Regions from separate parts of the Shewanella sp. W3-18-1 genome, predicted to be linked through region 1. Evidence: predicted binding sites of a transcription regulator. Region 1 holds the regulator's gene; each other region holds the start of a gene.

What was found. The regulator sigma-54, encoded in region 1, starts transcription at its own class of promoters, with help from an activator protein. The targets are predictions, from matches to a motif close to GTTGGCACGNNNNTNGNNT.
Region 2: SPUTW3181_RS03635 (P-II family nitrogen regulator) is a predicted target of sigma-54. The motif match lies at 4,614-4,632, and genes of this name have one in related genera.
Region 3: SPUTW3181_RS07425 (flagellar hook-length control protein FliK) is a predicted target of sigma-54. The motif match lies at 4,243-4,261, and genes of this name have one in related genera.

The regions. Positions count from the first base shown of each region.
Region 1 is NC_008750.1:3,934,082-3,940,473, forward strand. It holds gene kdsC (3-deoxy-manno-octulosonate-8-phosphatase KdsC) at 1-247, shown strand, start outside; gene lptC (LPS export ABC transporter periplasmic protein LptC) at 244-804, shown strand; gene lptA (lipopolysaccharide transport periplasmic protein LptA) at 791-1,345, shown strand; gene lptB (LPS export ABC transporter ATP-binding protein) at 1,342-2,073, shown strand; gene SPUTW3181_RS17950 (RNA polymerase factor sigma-54) at 2,177-3,652, shown strand; gene hpf (ribosome hibernation promoting factor) at 3,681-3,968, shown strand; gene ptsN (PTS IIA-like nitrogen regulatory protein PtsN) at 3,971-4,414, shown strand; gene rapZ (RNase adapter RapZ) at 4,411-5,265, shown strand; gene SPUTW3181_RS17970 (HPr family phosphocarrier protein) at 5,252-5,527, shown strand; gene mgtE (magnesium transporter) at 5,740-6,392, shown strand, end outside.
Region 2 is NC_008750.1:778,420-784,811, reverse strand. It holds gene SPUTW3181_RS03660 (ABCB family ABC transporter ATP-binding protein/permease) at 1-456, opposite strand, end outside; gene SPUTW3181_RS03655 (hypothetical protein) at 903-1,082, shown strand; gene aroG (3-deoxy-7-phosphoheptulonate synthase AroG) at 1,130-2,185, opposite strand; gene SPUTW3181_RS03645 (hypothetical protein) at 2,473-2,802, opposite strand; gene SPUTW3181_RS03640 (ammonium transporter) at 2,968-4,218, opposite strand; gene SPUTW3181_RS03635 (P-II family nitrogen regulator) at 4,229-4,567, opposite strand; gene SPUTW3181_RS03630 (hydrolase) at 4,864-5,406, shown strand; gene SPUTW3181_RS03625 (DUF2999 family protein) at 5,572-5,823, shown strand; gene SPUTW3181_RS03620 (diguanylate cyclase) at 5,878-6,392, shown strand, end outside.
Region 3 is NC_008750.1:1,615,322-1,621,713, forward strand. It holds gene fliF (flagellar basal-body MS-ring/collar protein FliF) at 1-440, shown strand, start outside; gene fliG (flagellar motor switch protein FliG) at 433-1,479, shown strand; gene fliH (flagellar assembly protein FliH) at 1,466-2,422, shown strand; gene fliI (flagellar protein export ATPase FliI) at 2,391-3,728, shown strand; gene fliJ (flagellar export protein FliJ) at 3,740-4,183, shown strand; gene SPUTW3181_RS07425 (flagellar hook-length control protein FliK) at 4,350-5,825, shown strand; gene fliL (flagellar basal body-associated protein FliL) at 5,917-6,392, shown strand, end outside.

The DNA.
Region 1 (6,392 bases):
AGCCCTACTATCACACTATAATGTCATCCCAGAAGAAGTGGCCTACATCGGGGATGATATTGTCGATCTTCCGGTGATGAACGCGGTAGGTTTAGCAGTATGTGTCGCCGATGGTCATCCCTATGTCCGCCAACAGGCACACTTTGTCACCAACCTCAACGGTGGACATGGCGCGCTACGGGAATTAACCGATTTACTGCTGTTAAGCCAAAATAAGTTCACTTCGGCCCACGGGATGAGCATATGAGTCGTGTGACCCTCGCTATCATTGCCTTTTTTGGTACTGCCCTCATCCTCTACTGGCAAGTACAACAAAAGCGGGGTAACGAAACAGACAACAGCTTGAATAACCCAGATAGTCCTGATTACATTATTGAAGATCTGCGTAGCATTGAATTCAATGAACAAGGTCAAGTGAATAGCCGTGTCACCGCCAAACACATGGAACACTATGAGCTAAAAAGCCAAACCTATTTCACTCAACCTGTATACCTTGTTTATCCTGACCAAGGTAAAGCACAATGGCAGATCAGAGCGGATCAAGGACAACTCAACAAAGAAACAGGCAAGGTTGTATTAGAAAATAATGTTATTATCGATGCCATCAGCCCAGAAGAGCCGATACAAACCTTATCGACTAGTTTTTTAGAACTTGATCTAAACACTATGATAATGACCTCTGACCGTATCATTTACGTCACAGGGAAAGATTTTAATATCCAAGGGCAAGGCCTTTATGCGGACCTGAACGCGCAGGAAGTCCAATTGACCAGTCAGGTAGTAGGAACCTATGAAGCAAAATAAGATATTACTTGCCAGCTTAATGCTGATAATGAGCATGAGCACTTATGCAAAAGTCGCAGATCTGCAGCAAGAAGTGAAAATCAAGGCTGTGAGCCAAACGGCGGATATTAAAAACAACCAAATCATCTTCTTTGGCCCAGTAGAAGTCACCCAAGGTTCGATTAAAATCAATGCACAAGAGCTGCGCGCATTTTCTGCCGATGGTGAAACCAGTAAAATCTTAGTGGCAACAGGCAACCCCGCGACTTACACCCAAATCTTAGATGACGGTCGCCCTGCATCTGCTAGTGCTAAAGAAATTCGCTATGAAATGGCAACAAGAACATTAACACTCACAGGTTCGGCCTCCCTCGATCAAGCGGGTAGTCAAGTGACAGGTAACCTCATTCGTTACAACATCATTCAACAAAAACTGATCGCAGAAAGCACAGGGAATGGTGATGACCGCGTGATAACCATTATTCAACCCGAAAGCTATCAGGATGATCTCAAACCCCAAACACCCGCAGATAAACCTGTGAAAGAGCAGGACTCTCAATGACCCAAATTACCCTAAGAGCACAAAACCTCGCCAAGAGCTACAAAAACCGCCAAGTGGTTAAAGACGTCAGTCTGACAGTCAAAACTGGCCAAGTTGTTGGTTTGCTAGGCCCAAATGGTGCAGGTAAAACCACGACCTTTTACATGGTGGTTGGGTTAGTAAAAAGCGATAAAGGCCATATTTTTATCGACAATGATGATTTAACAGCAGATCCTATGCATCTTCGCGCCCGCAAAGGAATTGGTTACTTACCACAAGAAGCCAGTATCTTCCGTAAGCTGACCGTTCACGACAATATCATGGCGGTATTACAAACCCGTAAAGAGCTAAAAGACGAAGAACGCGAAGAAGAACTGGAGCACCTACTCGAAGAGTTCCATATTACCCATATTCGCGATAGCCAAGGGATGTCCTTATCGGGCGGTGAACGTCGCCGAGTTGAAATTGCCCGCGCCCTCGCGGCCAATCCCAAGTTTATTCTGCTCGATGAGCCTTTTGCGGGCGTTGATCCGATTTCCGTTATCGATATCAAAAAAATTATCGAACAACTTAAGAGTCGTGGCTTAGGCGTACTTATCACAGACCACAATGTCCGAGAAACATTAGACGTATGTGAACATGCCTATATTGTGAGTCACGGAAACCTGATTGCCGAGGGAACTCCTGCAGAGATCTTAGACAATCAGCAAGTTAGGGCTGTGTACTTAGGTGAACAATTCAGGCTATAGTTACTCCAGCGGAGTCCATAGCATAAAATTATTGCGACTAGACTCCACTCACTGATAACAAACGGCCTCATTCAAAAATAATAACGTAGGGATCAGCGGTAACATGAAAGCGTCACTCCAGCTCAAACTGGGCCAACAGTTAACCATGACGCCACAATTACAACAGGCGATTCGTCTGTTGCAGCTCTCGTCATTGGAATTACAACAAGAGATCCAGCAAGCCTTAGACTCTAATCCTCTTCTTGAGCTGGAAGATGAGCAATTTGACGCACCTACAGAACGCAACCAGAATTTATCAGACACAGATTTCAGCGAATCAAGCCCACTGCCACCCGAACAAGATAGCTCCACTGTTGATACCGCAGAATCCTTGACCAAAGAATCGATGCCAGATGAACTTCCCATGGATACCACTTGGGATGAAGTGTTTACCGCCTCACCCAACTCAGGTTCGGGTGGCAGTAGAGAAGATGACATGCCCTTTCAGGGGGAAACCAGCGAGGGCCTACATGAACATTTAGAATGGCAAAAAAACCTCACCCCCTTCTCTGAAACCGATCTTGCCATTGCCACGGCCATTATTGATGCTATTGATGATCAGGGCTATCTCACCCAAAGCACTGAAGATATTCTCGAAGCGATGGGAAACCCTGAGATTGAGTTGGACGAAGTCGAAGCTGTACTTAAGCGTATCCAACACTTTGATCCTGTTGGTGTTGCAGCAAGAGATCTCAGCGAATGTTTACTGATCCAGCTATCCCATTTTTCGCCGGACACACCACATCTCGAAAATGCCCGCATGTTGATCAAAGATCATTTAGATCTGATCGCTGCTCGCGATTTTAGGCTGTTAATGCGTAAAACCAAACTGAAGGAAGATGAACTTCGGGATGGTATCGCACTGATACAAACGCTGAACCCTCGCCCAGGTTTGTTGATCACACCGATAGATGAAGAATATGTGATCCCAGATGTGTCGGTATCGAAGAAAAATGGCCGTTGGGTGGTAGAACTCAACCCAGATTGCATGCCCAAAATCAATGTAAACCAGCAATATGCCGCCATGGCTCGCAGCACAAAAAGCCAAGCAGATAGCCAATTTATTCGTGGCCATCTGCAGGAAGCCAAATGGTTTATCAAGAGCTTAGAAAGTCGTAACGACACCTTACTCAAAGTGGCCAATTGTATCGTTCAATACCAACAAGGCTTCTTTGAGTACGGTGAAGAAGCCATGAAACCTATGGTACTTAACGATATAGCCGAAGCGGTTGAAATGCATGAGTCGACCATCTCACGGGTCACAACTCAAAAATACATGCATACCCCTAAGGGACTTTTTGAACTAAAATACTTCTTCTCAAGCCATGTCGGGACTGACGATGGCGGTGAGTGCTCATCCACAGCAATCAGAGCCTTTATTAAAAAACTGGTTGCCGCGGAAAACCAGAAAAAACCATTAAGCGACAGCAAGATGGCACAACTTCTGGCAGAACAGGGAATAAATGTTGCGCGCAGAACCATTGCGAAGTATCGAGAAGCAATGCTTATTCCCCCTTCCAATCAGCGTAAAAGTTTATAGCCTACTATGGATATCGGAGGACGTTTCTATGCAAATAAAGCTCATTGGACACCATATCGAGATTACTGAATCGTTACGGGCATATGTAGAGGAAAAATTTTCAAAACTTGAACGCCATTTCGAACAGATCCATAATGTGCACGTTGTGCTCAATGTTGAGAAAATGCAACAGATTGCCGAAGCGCGAATCAACCTCACCGGTGGTGAAGTTTTTGCAACTTCAGAGCATACTGACATGTATGCTGCCATAGACGTCCTGATCGATAAACTTGATCGTCAGGTTATTAAACACAAAGAGAAGTTAACAAAACACTAATAATGGAACTTTGTACCATACTGAGGCCGGAGTGCACTACCTGCGCCACTCCGGGCAGTAAAAAAAAGGTACTGGAACTCATCAGTGACTTAGCCGCTGCCCAGTACCCCACCCTCTCATCTCAAGAGATCTTCGAAAGCCTTGTGGCGCGCGAAAAGATGGGGAGCACAGGTATAGGTAACGGTATCGCCATTCCACATGGTCGATTAACCGATATTACACAACCCATTGCAATACTCGTAAAATGTGAGGAACCGATAGCTTTCGACGCTATCGATAAGCAACCTGTTGATATTTTGTTTGCACTGCTTGTGCCGGCGGATCAATGCCAACAGCACCTAAGCACGCTGTCGTGCATGGCAGAAAAGCTAAGTGATAAACAAATATTAAAACAACTGCGTAAGACGCATGATGAAACGGAACTCTATCAGGTAATCACTGGATGAAACTGGTCATAGTGTCAGGCCGCTCTGGCTCAGGCAAATCTGTCGCACTTAGGGTACTTGAAGATCTCGGCTATTATTGTGTCGATAATCTTCCCTTGCCACTAATAGGCAGTTTGCTTGAGCAACTCAAAGGCAGTAACGATCTTGTCGCCATTAGTGTCGATGTTCGTAATATGCCAGAGCAAGATAAAGTGCTGGTTCAGCAACTTTCTAACCTGCCAGCAGGGACGGAGATTACCAGCTTCTTCCTCAATTCAAGCGATAAAGTGTTACTTAAACGCTACAGTGAAACACGCCGCCTGCACCCGTTATCTAAAAGTCGAGTATCCCTACAAGAAGCCATTAAACTTGAAGGAAAACTGCTCGAACCTATGTCCAAACTGGTAGATCACTACATAGATACTTCAAATTTAAATATCTATGATTTAAGCGATCAAGTCAGACAAATTCTTCTTGGTAGCGTTGATAAAGAATTAGTCATCTACTTTGAGTCCTTTGGCTTTAAAAATGGCATGCCTACAGAAGCCGACTTTATGTTCGATGTGCGCTTTTTACCTAACCCCCATTGGGAGTTAGCATTGCGTCCATTAACAGGCCTAGACGAACCTGTAGCTGAGTTTTTGAATCGCCAGCCCCTGGTAAACAAGTTCATTTGGCAGATAGAAAACTTACTAGAAACCTGGTTACCACACCTTGAGCGTAATAATCGCAGTTATTTAACCATTGCGATTGGTTGCACAGGTGGACAGCACAGATCGGTTTATGTGGCAGAACAATTAGCGAAGCGATTTAGTAATGGTAAACATAAGGTCAATGTACGCCATCGAGAGCTAGATCATGCCAAAGCTTGAACGTCAGATTACCATCTGTAATAAGCTCGGTTTACACGCACGCGCCGCCACAAAATTGGTGGTACTGGCCTCTGAGTTTGATGCAACAATAACGTTAATACAAGGCGATAAACAAGCCTCAGCGGCAAGTGTGCTTGGTCTTTTGATGCTTGAAACAGGTATGGGAAAAACCATCAAGCTAATTGCAGAGGGCCCTGATGCAGAACCCGCGCTTGATGCTATTTGCGCATTAATCGATGCTAAATTTGACGAAGCCTGCTGATCTTAAGCAAAGTTATACTTAACCTATTCCCGTTGTACTGCTCACTGATACTCAATCGGCACTCATTTGTGACTCGACGTTCCCTGTGACGCTCAATTACAATATGTCCCCTGCGTCCGCTGATCAAACCCATTACCTTGACTAGGCTATATTCACACTCAGTGAAAATAGTCGCTAATTATCCGTTTCCCTCACCATATTATGGAGGACAAATGCCCGTAGAAGCTTCAGACAGTCATCAAGTCGGACATCGCCTCGACCAGCTCAGCAAAGCCCTTAGCAGCGGTATGTTTGTCCATGTGCGGCAAATGCTACAGAATATGGCAGCATCGGATATCGCTTTAATCCTCGAATCTTCACCACCAAAGGCAAGGCAAGTCCTATGGCAATTAATTGATCAGGAGCAATTAGGGGCGATTCTTGACGAACTGAGTGAAGAGTTGAAAGATCCGCTGATCAGCACCATGAGTCCAGAACGAGTTGCAAAGGCGACTGCGAGTATGGATACGGACGATCTCGCCTATATTCTGCGAAGTCTACCAGATACGGTTTATAAACAAGTATTACAGTCGATGAGCCTACAAAATCGTCAACGAGTGGAGCAAGCGCTGTCCTATCCTGATGAGACGGCTGGCAGCTTGATGAATACAGATACCGTCACCCTAAGGCCAGACGTTAATATCGATGTTGTACTGCGTTATCTGCGGCAAAGGGGTAACCTCCCCGATACCACTGACACCCTATATGTGGTCGATAAACAGGATAAAGTGCTCGGCGGTGTCAGACTTGCCGATCTGCTCACCTGCGATCCCAACACGCCTATCCGTAATATTATGGATCCTGACATTGAGAGCATTCCAGTGGG
Region 2 (6,392 bases), 1.6 Mb from region 1:
TACCATAAAGCGCATTAAAAAACTCACACCACTCGTGCCGCGCTCAATATCCCGTGATAAGCCCCCCGTTCTTCGCTCTAAGTGAAAATCTAAATCTAGCCGATGCAAATGATCAAATACCGCTAACCCCAAACGTCGGATAGCTCGTTCAGTGACTCGACCAAATAGCGTATCGCGTATTTCCCCAGTAATAACAGTCAATAAACGCACCGCACCGTAAGCAAGCACTAGGCCAACAGGAACACTTAATGCCTGTATTGTTTTATCGTCATCTAAAGTATCGACTAACTGTTTAAGGATAAATGGTAATGCGACACTGGCCAGTTTTGCGACGACAAGACAAGACATTGCCAAGGTAATACGACCTTTATATTCAAGCAAATAGGGCCAAAGTAACTTGAGGACATGCCAGTTTAGCTTATCTATTGGACCTTCAAAATATGATGTTGGACGCATATGACTTAACCTTAAATGAGTTAGGCCAATTGTAACAGCAGATATCAACATTGGGTGAAATCAAACCGACAAAGCTTGAACAAAATCAATCAGATTTATCTGACAGACAATCAGAATTGGGGCAGATAGACTCGTTAATCGTAATGTCATTCCTACGACTTATAAGAGACATACTATGTAAAAATTTATCAACAGCACCCATGAACACATTTAACTCACAAAGAATAAACTTATCGATATGCAACCCCCTAAAATAAGCGTTATTAGTGAGATTTATAGTGTTGATTATTTTTCAAAATTTACCCAAAATGCCATTGGGGTTGGTGATGAAAAGCCACAAAATTTGCTAATCTCAAGACGCTAGATAGAGCGGTATAAGCGCAACTGACTTATATCTGGCGGTAATATTAAGATAACTCAATTAAATCAAGATCAAAGGAAGCTTTATGTTGGATTCCGCTAAAGTTCAATACCCGCCATTACCACTGATCCAAACTTGGGTGTGGATGATGATAGAATCAGGCAATCCAGAAATTCAGGACAAAGGTCGAAACAACCTGATTGCCGCCTTTGGTAGCTTAGCCAAAGCAAACGAATATTTAGCCGAAATAAGCAATAAATCATAAAAATAAAGGCGCTGAAAAGCGCCTTTATTTTGCTTACTGACCGACTTTTAGGCCTTGCGGCGCTCAATCACACTTTGGGCTAATACAGCCAACAAACGCTCAGTGTCATCCCAACCAATACAGGCATCGGTAATGCTTTGGCCGTAGCATAAATCTTGCCCCTCAACTAGATCCTGACGCCCTTCCACTAAATGACTCTCGACCATAACGCCAAAAATAGCTTTATTGCCTGCGGCAACTTGGTCAGCCACATCTTGAGCGACTACCATTTGGCGCTGATACTGTTTACTACTATTAGCATGACTAAAGTCGATCATCACATTATCGGGTAATTTGGCTTTTTGTAGCTGCTCACTTATCTGTGCGACATGGGGCGCACTGTAGTTAGGTTCGCGTCCACCACGCAAAATAATATGGCAATCGGGATTCCCCTTAGTTGACACAATCGCAGAATGACCAAACTTGGTGACAGAAAGAAAATGGTGTGGTGCATTTGCAGCACCAATCGCATCAATGGCGACTTTAATCGTACCATCAGTGCCATTTTTAAACCCGACAGGACACGAAAGCCCCGATGCCAACTCTCGATGTACCTGTGACTCAGTTGTACGCGCACCAATGGCTCCCCAACACATTAAGTCGGCCATATATTGTGGCGTGATCATATCAAGGAACTCTCCCGCCGTTGGCATACCACTATCATTTAAATCCACTAATAATTTTCGGGCGGTACGCAGTCCATCATTCAGTTTAAAACTGTTATCCATATAAGGATCGTTGATCAACCCCTTCCAACCCACAGTCGTTCTTGGCTTTTCAAAATACACTCGCATCACAATCTCAAGTTGATCTTTATAATGCTCGCGCAGAGAAGCAAGACGCTGACCATATTCCAATGCGGCTTTAGGATCATGGATAGAGCAAGGGCCGATTACCACTAAAAGGCGATCATCATTTTTCGCTAAAATATGGTGAATACTTTGACGGGCATTAAATACGGTGGCAGAGGCTTTTTCGGAAGCAGGAAATCGTTCAAGAATCGCAATGGGAGGAAGTAATTCTTTGATTTCTTTAATGCGAACGTCATCGTTTTGGTAATGCATAATTTACTGCTCCAACTCTGGTGTCTTAGGCTATTTCTATCGCTGCAATACGGGATCTCAACGGCAATACTGAGTTCAATTTATCCAGTCTGAAGCGCTAATGCAACCAAGTTGTTTCTATTTCAAAAAATCATGCATAACCAATTGTTTTTATATGTTTTTAAAAGTGATAATTTAAAATATATCGGATAAATCACAGTCATGGTGAGTAAAATCGAATAAGGCGGTGGATCCACAGGTGAAGTCTTTTAAGGTATTGAACAATGAAATCACTCAGCTAAAAGCCATTATTTTTTAGGGGAATCCACTTTAATATATAGCTCTCGCTGCTGATACTGATAGGGTCGATATGTACTCTCACCACAGGAAAAATGGCGATAGGGTTTTGTCATCAACACACAGCCAATAGGCAGAGCCTGTAAAATTTGGATCTGCTCCTGTCGACGAAGCGATTCTTGCCACTCAAAGTCTTTAAGCACTTGATCTCGCACAGCAAAGGCGTCAAATGGCTCACTCGAACGCGTCACGACCACTTGACCCGCCATCACAGGCATAACGAATAGGGTGATAAGGCTCAGTAAGACATAGCGTTGCACAATATTTGCAATCAAATTCATCAGTCACTCCTTAAATTTATCGCTGCATGATTTATCACACTTCTTACTCTGTAAAATTTAAAAAGCCTCACACTTGGCTTGGATTACCCATAAAAAAGCAGAGCACTAAGCTCTGCTTTACTATCCCCTGATCCTGTTATGGCATCAAGTCATATCAGTGAGTTTTTAGCTGGCATTTTTTACTGTCACAAACTCAGGATAAGCGTCGATACCGCAATCGGAAGCATCCATACCGTTATATTCTTCCTCCTCAGAAACTCGAATACCCATAGTCATTTTGATGATAGACCATACGACAAATGAGGAACAAAATACCCAAGCAAAGATAATCGCAGCACCAGTTAGCTGTGCCGTAATGGTTGCATCAGCATTCGATAAAGGTACGCACATCAGACCAAGAAAACCTGCCACACCATGAACTGAAATAGCCCCGACAGGATCATCAATCTTAACGCGATCTAATCCGACAATGGAGAACACCACTACACCACCAGCAACCAAGCCAATGACGCCCGCCATTAAAAATGAAGGAGATAAAGGATCGGCAGTGATTGCGACTAAACCCGCTAGAATACCGTTTAAAATCATTGTTAAGTCTGCTTTCCCCCAAATCATTTTACATACAATAAGGGCAGAAATAGCGCCAAATGCCGCGGCAGTATTGGTATTCATAAACACTTTTGCCACTGAACTTGCGTTTTCAGCATCAGACACCATAAGTTGAGAGCCACCATTAAACCCAAACCACCCCATCCACAGAATAAACATACCTAAGGTTGCCATGGGTAAGTTAGAACCAGGAATGGGATTGACTTGACCATTAGGGCCGTATTTACCTTTACGAGCGCCGAGTAAGAGCACCCCAGCAATTGCAGCTGCAGCGCCAGTCATATGCACTATGCCACTACCTGCAAAATCAACAAAACCGAGTTTGGCAATAAATCCTTGGCCCCATGTCCAATACCCTTCAATAGGATAAATCACCCCAGTCATGACGATGGCGAAACAAAGAAACGCCCATAACTTCATGCGTTCAGCCACTGCACCTGAAACGATTGACATCGCCGTTGCCACAAACACCACTTGGAAGAAGAAGTCAGACTCTAACGCATGGCTTGCATCAGCAGATTGTGAACCGATTAAAGTGCCGATGGAGGGTATCCAACCGCCCTCGGTATTATCGACATACATAATGTTGTAGCCGACTAAGAGGTACATCACACAGGCAATTGCATAAAGAACCACGTTTTTAGTTAAAATTTCAGTAGTATTTTTTGAGCGTACTAAGCCCGCTTCTAGCATGGCAAACCCCGCAGCCATCCACATGACCAAAGCACCTGAGATTAAAAAATAAAAGGTATCAAGTGCAAAGCGTAGTTCTGTGACTGTAACGCCTAATTTTGTTAATTCTTCCATTATCAGCCCCTTATAGCGCTTCAGAGTCGAGTTCACCCGTACGGATACGGATAGCATGTTCTAAGTCAACGACGAAAATTTTACCGTCGCCAATTTTTCCCGTATGAGCTGCTGTGGTAATAGCCTCTATCAGCATGTCGAGATTTTCAGCCTTTGTGGCAATTTCTAATTTTACTTTCGGCAAAAAATCCACTTGATATTCAGCACCACGGTACAACTCTGTGTGCCCTTTCTGACGGCCAAAACCTTTAACTTCGGTCACCGTCATACCTTCAATACCAATTGCGGCGATAGCTTCACGAACATCATCCAACTTAAATGGCTTGATGATAGCGCTGACTAGTTTCATCCTGACCTCCAAAAAACACGATTGTTATTAACTTGTATCAAAGGTAATTCAATCATCAGGCCAATAATTTAATATATTGATTTATAATATATTTAATACAAACAGACCTTATATTGCGCTTAAAAATGCACCACATTTGTGCATAACACTTAGCAACGCACTCTTTTAGTGATCTGTTTAAGTGCAGAACTATTCGACCTTATGCCTATTGGTAACCGTGGGGAATTAGGGTTTACTGATACAGCGTGATATGAAAAAAAACGCCGTCATAAACTAAAATGCAAAAGGAAGGCACAATGTTAAAACCCGAAGAATGTGTGCTTGTCATCGTGGATGTGCAGGGAAAACTCGCTCAGATTATGCAAGGTAGTGAACAACTCCACCAGCAACTCCAAACCTTAATTCAAGGCGCGCAGTTGTTTGAAATCCCCATTTTATGGCTAGAGCAACTCCCAGATAAACTCGGCGCAACTAGCCCAGAATTACAAACATTGCTTGAAAAAACCAACATGCCTATCGCCAAAGCACATTTTAGCGGTTGGCGCTGTGATGAATTTAAGCAAGCGTTAATTCAAACTGAACGTAAACAAATCATCTTGGCAGGGATAGAAACCCATGTGTGTGTTTATCAAACCTGCTGTGATTTACTAGCGAACCAATATTCGGTGCACTTAGTCGCAGATGCTGTCTCATCACGAAGTGAGACTAACAAGCAACTCGGTATACAAATGATGACGAATAAAGGCGCGCTACTCACCAATGTGGAATCATTGCTATTTGAGTTACAACACCAAGCCCAAGGTGAACGCTTTAAGGCACTATTAAAGCTGATTAAATAACCTACTGGACCATTTATTAACATGGGATAATTTGCAGGATTTTATAGGTCACTTTCCTTCATCTATATTTACTGTATGTTATCCCCTCGCCCTCCCTTCACACTCACCAAGCAGTTTGTGATAACATCAGAGCCTATTTCGTATTGACATCAGCAAGGTAATATAATGAATCCCATTATTGCCATCTTAAAAGAGCACAATATCAGCGACGCCAAAATTAATGCGCTATTCCAAACCTTAACAGAAAATCCGTTTGCTGCCATGGCAACGATTAGTCAGTTGGGGATCCCACCTGAAAAATTACAGCAGCTTATGGCGCTGGTAATGCAAAAGCCTGCGTTGATCAAAGAGGCGGTACTGGAGCTCGGTTTAGACTTCGCCAAAGTGGAAGCTGCAAAGGCGCAATTTCAGCAATAACCCTCTACCTTTAAATACAACACCGCAAGAACAAGTGAAGTAAGGATTATGCTCATGCCAACTATCGGCACCGAAAAATATACTGCTGAATGGCTTGCCCTAGTCAACAACCTCTCCAGATCTGATGCAGGGCAACTAGAGCACCTTATTCATCAAAATCAACATGCCCTTAGCGATACTTTTTATCAAGCGATGATGCAAGACAGTTCAGCATCTGAATTCTTGTCTAATGATTTAGTACAAAAACGCTTAAAAGCATCAATGCAACAATGGTTGACGGATATGTTTCAAAGTCAGACGACCGAGCATATTCAAGCACTCGTTGCACAACAGATAAAAATTGGTGAAATTCACGCCCGAATTGGTGTACCAGTACACTTAGTACTCAATGGCGCTCGCTACCTAAAAACAAGAATCACCCAGTTAACCAGTCACGCACTTGCATCCCATGCAAGTATCTTGATTGATTTGGCAATGGAGATAATGAGCCAAGCGTATTCTAACTCACATGAGCGAAATTCCCGCTCAGAGGAAGCCTATCGCTTACATGCTATTGCACAAAACATTGC
Region 3 (6,392 bases), 2.3 Mb from region 1:
AACGTGGTGATGTGTTGGAAGTGGTTACCGTTCCTTTTATGGATCAACTGATGGAAGACATACCATCTCCTGAATTATGGGAACAGCCGTGGTTCTGGCGTGCGGTAAAATTGGGTGTTGGCGCCTTAGTGATCCTAGTATTGATATTGGCCGTGGTTCGTCCAATGCTAAAACGCCTTATTTACCCAGATAGCGTCAATATGCCAGATGATTCAAGACTGGGTAATGAACTGGCGGAAATTGAAGATCAGTACGCTGCCGACACCTTAGGTATGCTTAATACCAAAGAAGCAGAATACAGTTATGCCGATGATGGCTCAATTCTTATCCCTAATCTTCATAAAGATGATGATATGATTAAAGCTATCCGTGCGCTTGTGGCAAATGAGCCCGAGCTTTCCACTCAAGTCGTGAAAAACTGGTTACAAGACAATGGCTGAGAATAAAACAAAAGAAGCCGCTGAAGTCTCAAGCTTTAATGTGAAGGACATGAGCGGTATCGAGAAGACGGCAATTTTACTCTTAAGTTTAAGCGAAGCCGACGCCGCCTCTATCCTCAAGCACTTAGAGCCCAAACAAGTGCAAAAGGTGGGGATGGCCATGGCCGCAATGGAGGATTTTGGCCAAGAGAAAGTGGTTGGTGTGCATAAGCTTTTTCTTGATGATATTCAAAAATATTCCTCTATCGGTTTTAACAGTGAAGAATTCGTTCGTAAGGCGCTGACGGCAGCATTAGGTGCAGACAAAGCGGGTAATTTAATTGAACAAATCATCATGGGCAGTGGTGCTAAAGGCTTAGACTCCCTCAAATGGATGGATGCGCGCCAAGTGGCGACAATCATCCAGAATGAGCATCCGCAGATCCAAACCATTGTATTGTCTTATTTAGAACCCGATCAGGCCGCAGAGATTTTTGGTCAATTTCCTGAAAATACTCGCTTAGACTTAATGATGCGAATTGCTAACCTTGAAGAAGTTCAACCCGCAGCCTTGCAGGAATTGAACGATATCATGGAGAAACAGTTTGCGGGTCAAGGTGGCGCACAAGCAGCGAAAATGGGTGGCTTAAAAGCAGCCGCCAATATTATGAACTACTTAGACACGGGCATCGAAAGCCAATTGATGGAAACTATGCGCGAATCCGACGAAGAAATGGCGCAACAAATCCAAGATCTCATGTTTGTCTTCGAAAATCTTATCGATGTGGACGACCGTGGTATTCAAATCCTGTTGCGTGAAGTACAACAGGATGTGTTATTGAAGGCGCTTAAGGGAACTGACGATCAACTTAAAGAAAAACTGTTAGGCAATATGTCCAAGCGAGCCGCAGAGTTACTGCGTGATGATCTTGAAGCTATGGGACCTATTCGTATCAGCGAAGTGGAGGTTGCACAGAAAGAAATCCTCTCTATTGCTCGTCGTTTAAGTGATAGCGGTGAAATTATGTTAGGCGGCGGTGGTGGCGATGAGTTCCTCTAATCCGAGTGACAATAAATTGTCGGATAAGATTGTCAGTGATAGTGAAATCGAATTTAGTCACTGGAACCTACCCGATGTGACAGAGGTTGAGGATGAAAGCATCTCTAATTTGTTTGGCTACTCTGGTAAGCACATCAAACCAGTCACGGTAGAAGCTATCGCACCTCCCACAATGGCTGAAATTGAGTATATTCGAGCTCAAGCGGAAGAAGAAGGCTTTAGTGAAGGTAAAACACAAGGTTTTAATGAAGGGGTAGAAAAAGGACGTTTAGAAGGATTAGCGCAAGGTCATCAAGAAGGTTTTACACAGGGCCATGAACAAGGCTTAGAAACGGGTCTTGAAGAAGCAAAGGGTTTAATCAATCGTTTTGAATCGTTACTCAATCAGTTTGAAAAACCCTTACAACTTCTCGATGGTGACATTGAGTTATCTTTAATGACCTTAGCGATGGCGCTGGCTAAATCTGTTATTGGACATGAGTTAAAAACCCATCCTGAACAAATACTTTCCGCTTTACGTCTTGGTATTGAATCTTTACCTATTAAAGAGCAAGCAGTGACTATTAGGTTGCACCCTGATGACGTTATCCTCGTTGAGAAATTATATTCCGCAGCTCAATTGGCACGCAATCAATGGCAACTCGAAGTCGATCCCTCTCTAAGCCCTGGAGAGTGCATTATTAGTAGTCAGCGTTCCTTGGTTGATTTAAGTTTACCATCGCGAATAGATGCAGTATTTGAATCTCTACGAAGTCAACATGCCCATTTAACGCAACAGCAGCAACAACGACAGGAAGCACTTGCCGCAGAAGATGCCGCAAGAATATCACATCATAATCAGGATGCTGCGGGATCGGAACTTATGCAAACTGAGTCAGATATTGATTCACTCCAAACGAATGGAGATCAAGATGCAAAACCGTCAACACCAGCTGCTGAGTAAGTTCCACCAATATATTGATAAAGTACCTCCTTTTCGCGCCGTTGCCAGTGGGCAATTGGTGCGGGTTGTTGGTCTCACTTTAGAGGCGAGTGGTTGCCGTGCGCCTGTTGGTAGTTTGTGTTCTATCGAAACCATGGCGGGAGATTTAGTGGCTGAGGTGGTCGGGTTTGATGATGAGTTACTCTATCTTATGCCCATTGAAGAGTTACGAGGTGTACTCCCTGGAGCGAGAGTCATTCCACTTGGAGAGCAAACAGGGCTTAAAGTAGGCTTATCTTTATTAGGCCGTGTACTCGATGGCAATGGTGTTCCTCTTGATGGATTAGGTGCGCTGCAAACCGATCAATATGCACCAAGACATAATTCTGCCATTAATCCCTTATCTCGCCGTGCAATAACGGAACCCCTTGATGTTGGCGTACGTGCGATTAATGCCATGTTGACCGTTGGTAAAGGTCAGCGTATGGGACTCTTTGCGGGCTCTGGTGTCGGTAAAAGTGTGCTTCTGGGTATGATGACCCGTGGTACTACTGCAGATATTATTGTGGTGGGGTTGGTTGGTGAACGGGGACGAGAAGTTAAAGAATTTATTGAAGAAATTTTGGGTGAAAAGGGGCGAGCTCGCTCCGTTGTTATTGCGGCTCCGGCGGATACCTCACCCTTAATGCGCCTTCGCGCCTGTGAAACGTCAACGCGTATCGCTGAGTATTTCCGTGATTTAGGCTATAACGTGTTGTTATTGATGGATAGCTTGACTCGATATGCCCAAGCGCAGCGGGAAATCGCTTTAGCGGTGGGGGAGCCGCCTGCAACAAAAGGTTATCCACCATCAGTATTTGCTAAATTGCCCCGTCTTGTCGAACGTGCGGGTAATGGTGGTCCTGGACAGGGATCTATTACGGCGTTTTATACCGTATTGACCGAAGGCGATGATCAACAAGATCCGATTGCCGATGCATCAAGAGCGATTCTGGATGGCCATATCGTATTATCGCGTGCTCTGGCTGATTCGGGGCACTATCCCGCGATTGATATTGAAGCATCAATTAGCCGTGTTGCTCCGATGGTTATTTCTAATGAGCATTTAGAAGCGATGCGCCGTGTAAAACAAACCTATTCTTTATATCAACAGAATCGAGATTTAATCTCTATTGGCGCCTACGCCCAAGGTAGTGATCCTCGGATCGATAATGCGATACGTCTGCAACCGGCGATGAATGCCTTCTTAAGGCAAACCATGCGTGATGCCTTTAGCTTTGCAGATAGTCAATCGATGCTGGCTCAACTCGCTGCACAGTGTAAATAATCGAGGCCATGATGGCGAATGCAGATCCCTTATTACTGGTACTTAATTTAGCGCTTGATGCTGAAGAGCAAGCTTCGCTCCTACTGAAATCGGCCCAATTAGAATGTCAAAAACGCCAACATCAGCTCAATGCCTTAAACAACTATCGTTTAGATTACATGAAGCAAATGCAGTCTCAGCAAGGTCAAGCGATTAGCGCAAGTCATTATCACCAATTTCATCGTTTTATTCGTCAGATTGATGATGCCATAGCCCAACAAAACCGGGTGGTGGCTGATGGCGAGAAGCAAAAAGAGTATCGTCAGCACCATTGGCTAGAAAAACAAAAGAAGCGCAAGGCAGTTGAACTGCTTCTCGCTAATAAAGCGAAAAAACGTGATGCATTAGAATTGAAAAGAGAGCAGAAAATGACCGATGAGTTTGCATCTCAACAGTGTTACCGCCGACATAAATAGCCTGTATTTGCGCCGATACGCGCTTTCGTAAATCTTGTTAACTATCATATAACTTTCGTGTTGGCATTTTATTTGCTTAACTTCATACACAACATTGCTGTTACAGCATAAATTGACGTTTTACTCCGTTACTGTTGAGTTTAACTGGGGTGGTTTGGGAGCCGATATGCAACAAATGACGAATATATTATTACCAAAAGCGGCAAATAATAATGCAAGCGCAGGTAAAGCATCGACTCCAGAAACGCGTAGTGAAGATTTTTCTGCAGCTTTAGCCTCAGTTAACAGTGTTTCCTCATCTGCCCAAAAGCCTTCAACGTCTCAAGAACGCGCGATTGAACTGACTAAATCAGCATCCTCCAATGATATATCCCAAGATGAAGAGGATGATTTGAGTTTGATTTTTGCCCAGATTAGCATGGCAAACGAAATGAAAAAAACGGCCGCTGAGGGCGACAAATTGCCGCTACTGCAGGAAATGGATCTGGATATTGGTACTTCTGCCGTTGAAGCTGAGGGTTGTTTTTCCTCTGAGTTAGATAAATTAGCCGAGTTATTAGTTGATTCGTCAGATACGGATGAATCGGGTGTAGCTTTGATTGCTGAGGCTGATGCCACTAACTTACCCGACATTAATTTGGCTTTACCCCTATCAACGCCAAGCATGCTAGATGGAGCTATTGCGTCACAAAACAATGGGGAACTGCCAGAGCAGAGCGTATTGGTTGAAGAAAGCACGGTCGAACTGGTTAGCCAAGAAGCCGCTAAACAACAGAAGCAAGGGATAGTAGATGCTCAACCTATTATGGGAGAAAATGATAGTAGCAGGTCTTTTTCTGCAGATAAGTCGTCTATTGCCCAACAAAATGCTTTTACAACGGGTCTAAAAGATACAAACAGTATTGATGGTACAAAGAAGGAATCTTTTGTTAGTGCAACCACTGCAGCCTTAAATACATTAGGGACTGCGGAGGATGTGGCAACTCCGAAAAACATTGAGCTAGATGGATCAGAACGGCTTGTGACAAACGTACAACTTAAAGATGCCAAGTTAGCTGTTACATTAGAGTCAAGTTCACCGACTTCATTTAATCTTGATGACGAAGTCGCCTCTGAGTTTAAACCCGTTTCAGTGACAACATCACCTACTCAACCGCAAGTGAATCGTCAAGATATCCCGCAAATTCAACTTTCACTGCGTCAAGGCGTTGAAACGCCAAATCAGATGCAGGAGATGATCCAACGATTTTCTCCGGTGATGAAACAACAGCTCATTACGATGGTGAGTAATGGTATCCAACACGCTGAAATTCGTCTTGATCCACCTGAGCTTGGCCATATGACGGTCAAAATCCAAGTGCACGGCGATCAAACCCAAGTACAGTTTCATGTGACTCAATCTCAAACCCGTGACATGGTTGAGCAAGCTATCCCTCGATTACGTGAATTATTGCAAGAGCAAGGAATGCAACTCGCAGATAGTCATGTATCACAAGGTGAGCAAGAACAAGGTCGCGATGGTGGTTTTGGCGAAAGTAACGGTTCTGGAAGCACAAATTTGGATGAATTCTCAGCAGAAGAACTGGATTTAGGTTTAAATCAAACTACTAGTCTGCATTCTGGTATAGATTATTACGCTTAAGCGGGTAACCTATAGGATTAAATAGCATTGTTACATTTTGATATGATGCATAAAATGTAAAGACTTAAGTCTAAATTGAAGAGCACAGTGAATGGCCAACGAAGAATCGTTAGAACTTGAAAATACTGATACGCCTAAAAGTAAGAAAAAACTTTTTATTTTTATTGGTATCGGTGTACTCGTTGCACTATTGATTGGTGGTGCATTATGGTTTTTTCTCGGCAGTTCAGATGAGTCATCCTCTGAAGCTGTAGAGGCTGTGGTTGAAACACCTTCAAATGATAAACTGGTCGCCTCTTATGTGCCCATGCCTCGTCCTTTTCTCTTTAATTTACCCGGGCCAGATCGGGCTCGTTTAGTCGAAATTAAAGTACAGCTGATGGTCCGAGGTTCCGATGATGAGGTCCTGATACAAAAACATATTCCGCTCATTGAAGATGCTCTCCTGACAACTTTTAGCAGTTCAGATGTGCAAAAGTTAAGCACTCAAGCAGGTAAGGATGAAGCTCGTCAATTAGCACTTCTTAGTGTTCAAAATACACTGCAATCCGTAACGGGACGTAAAGT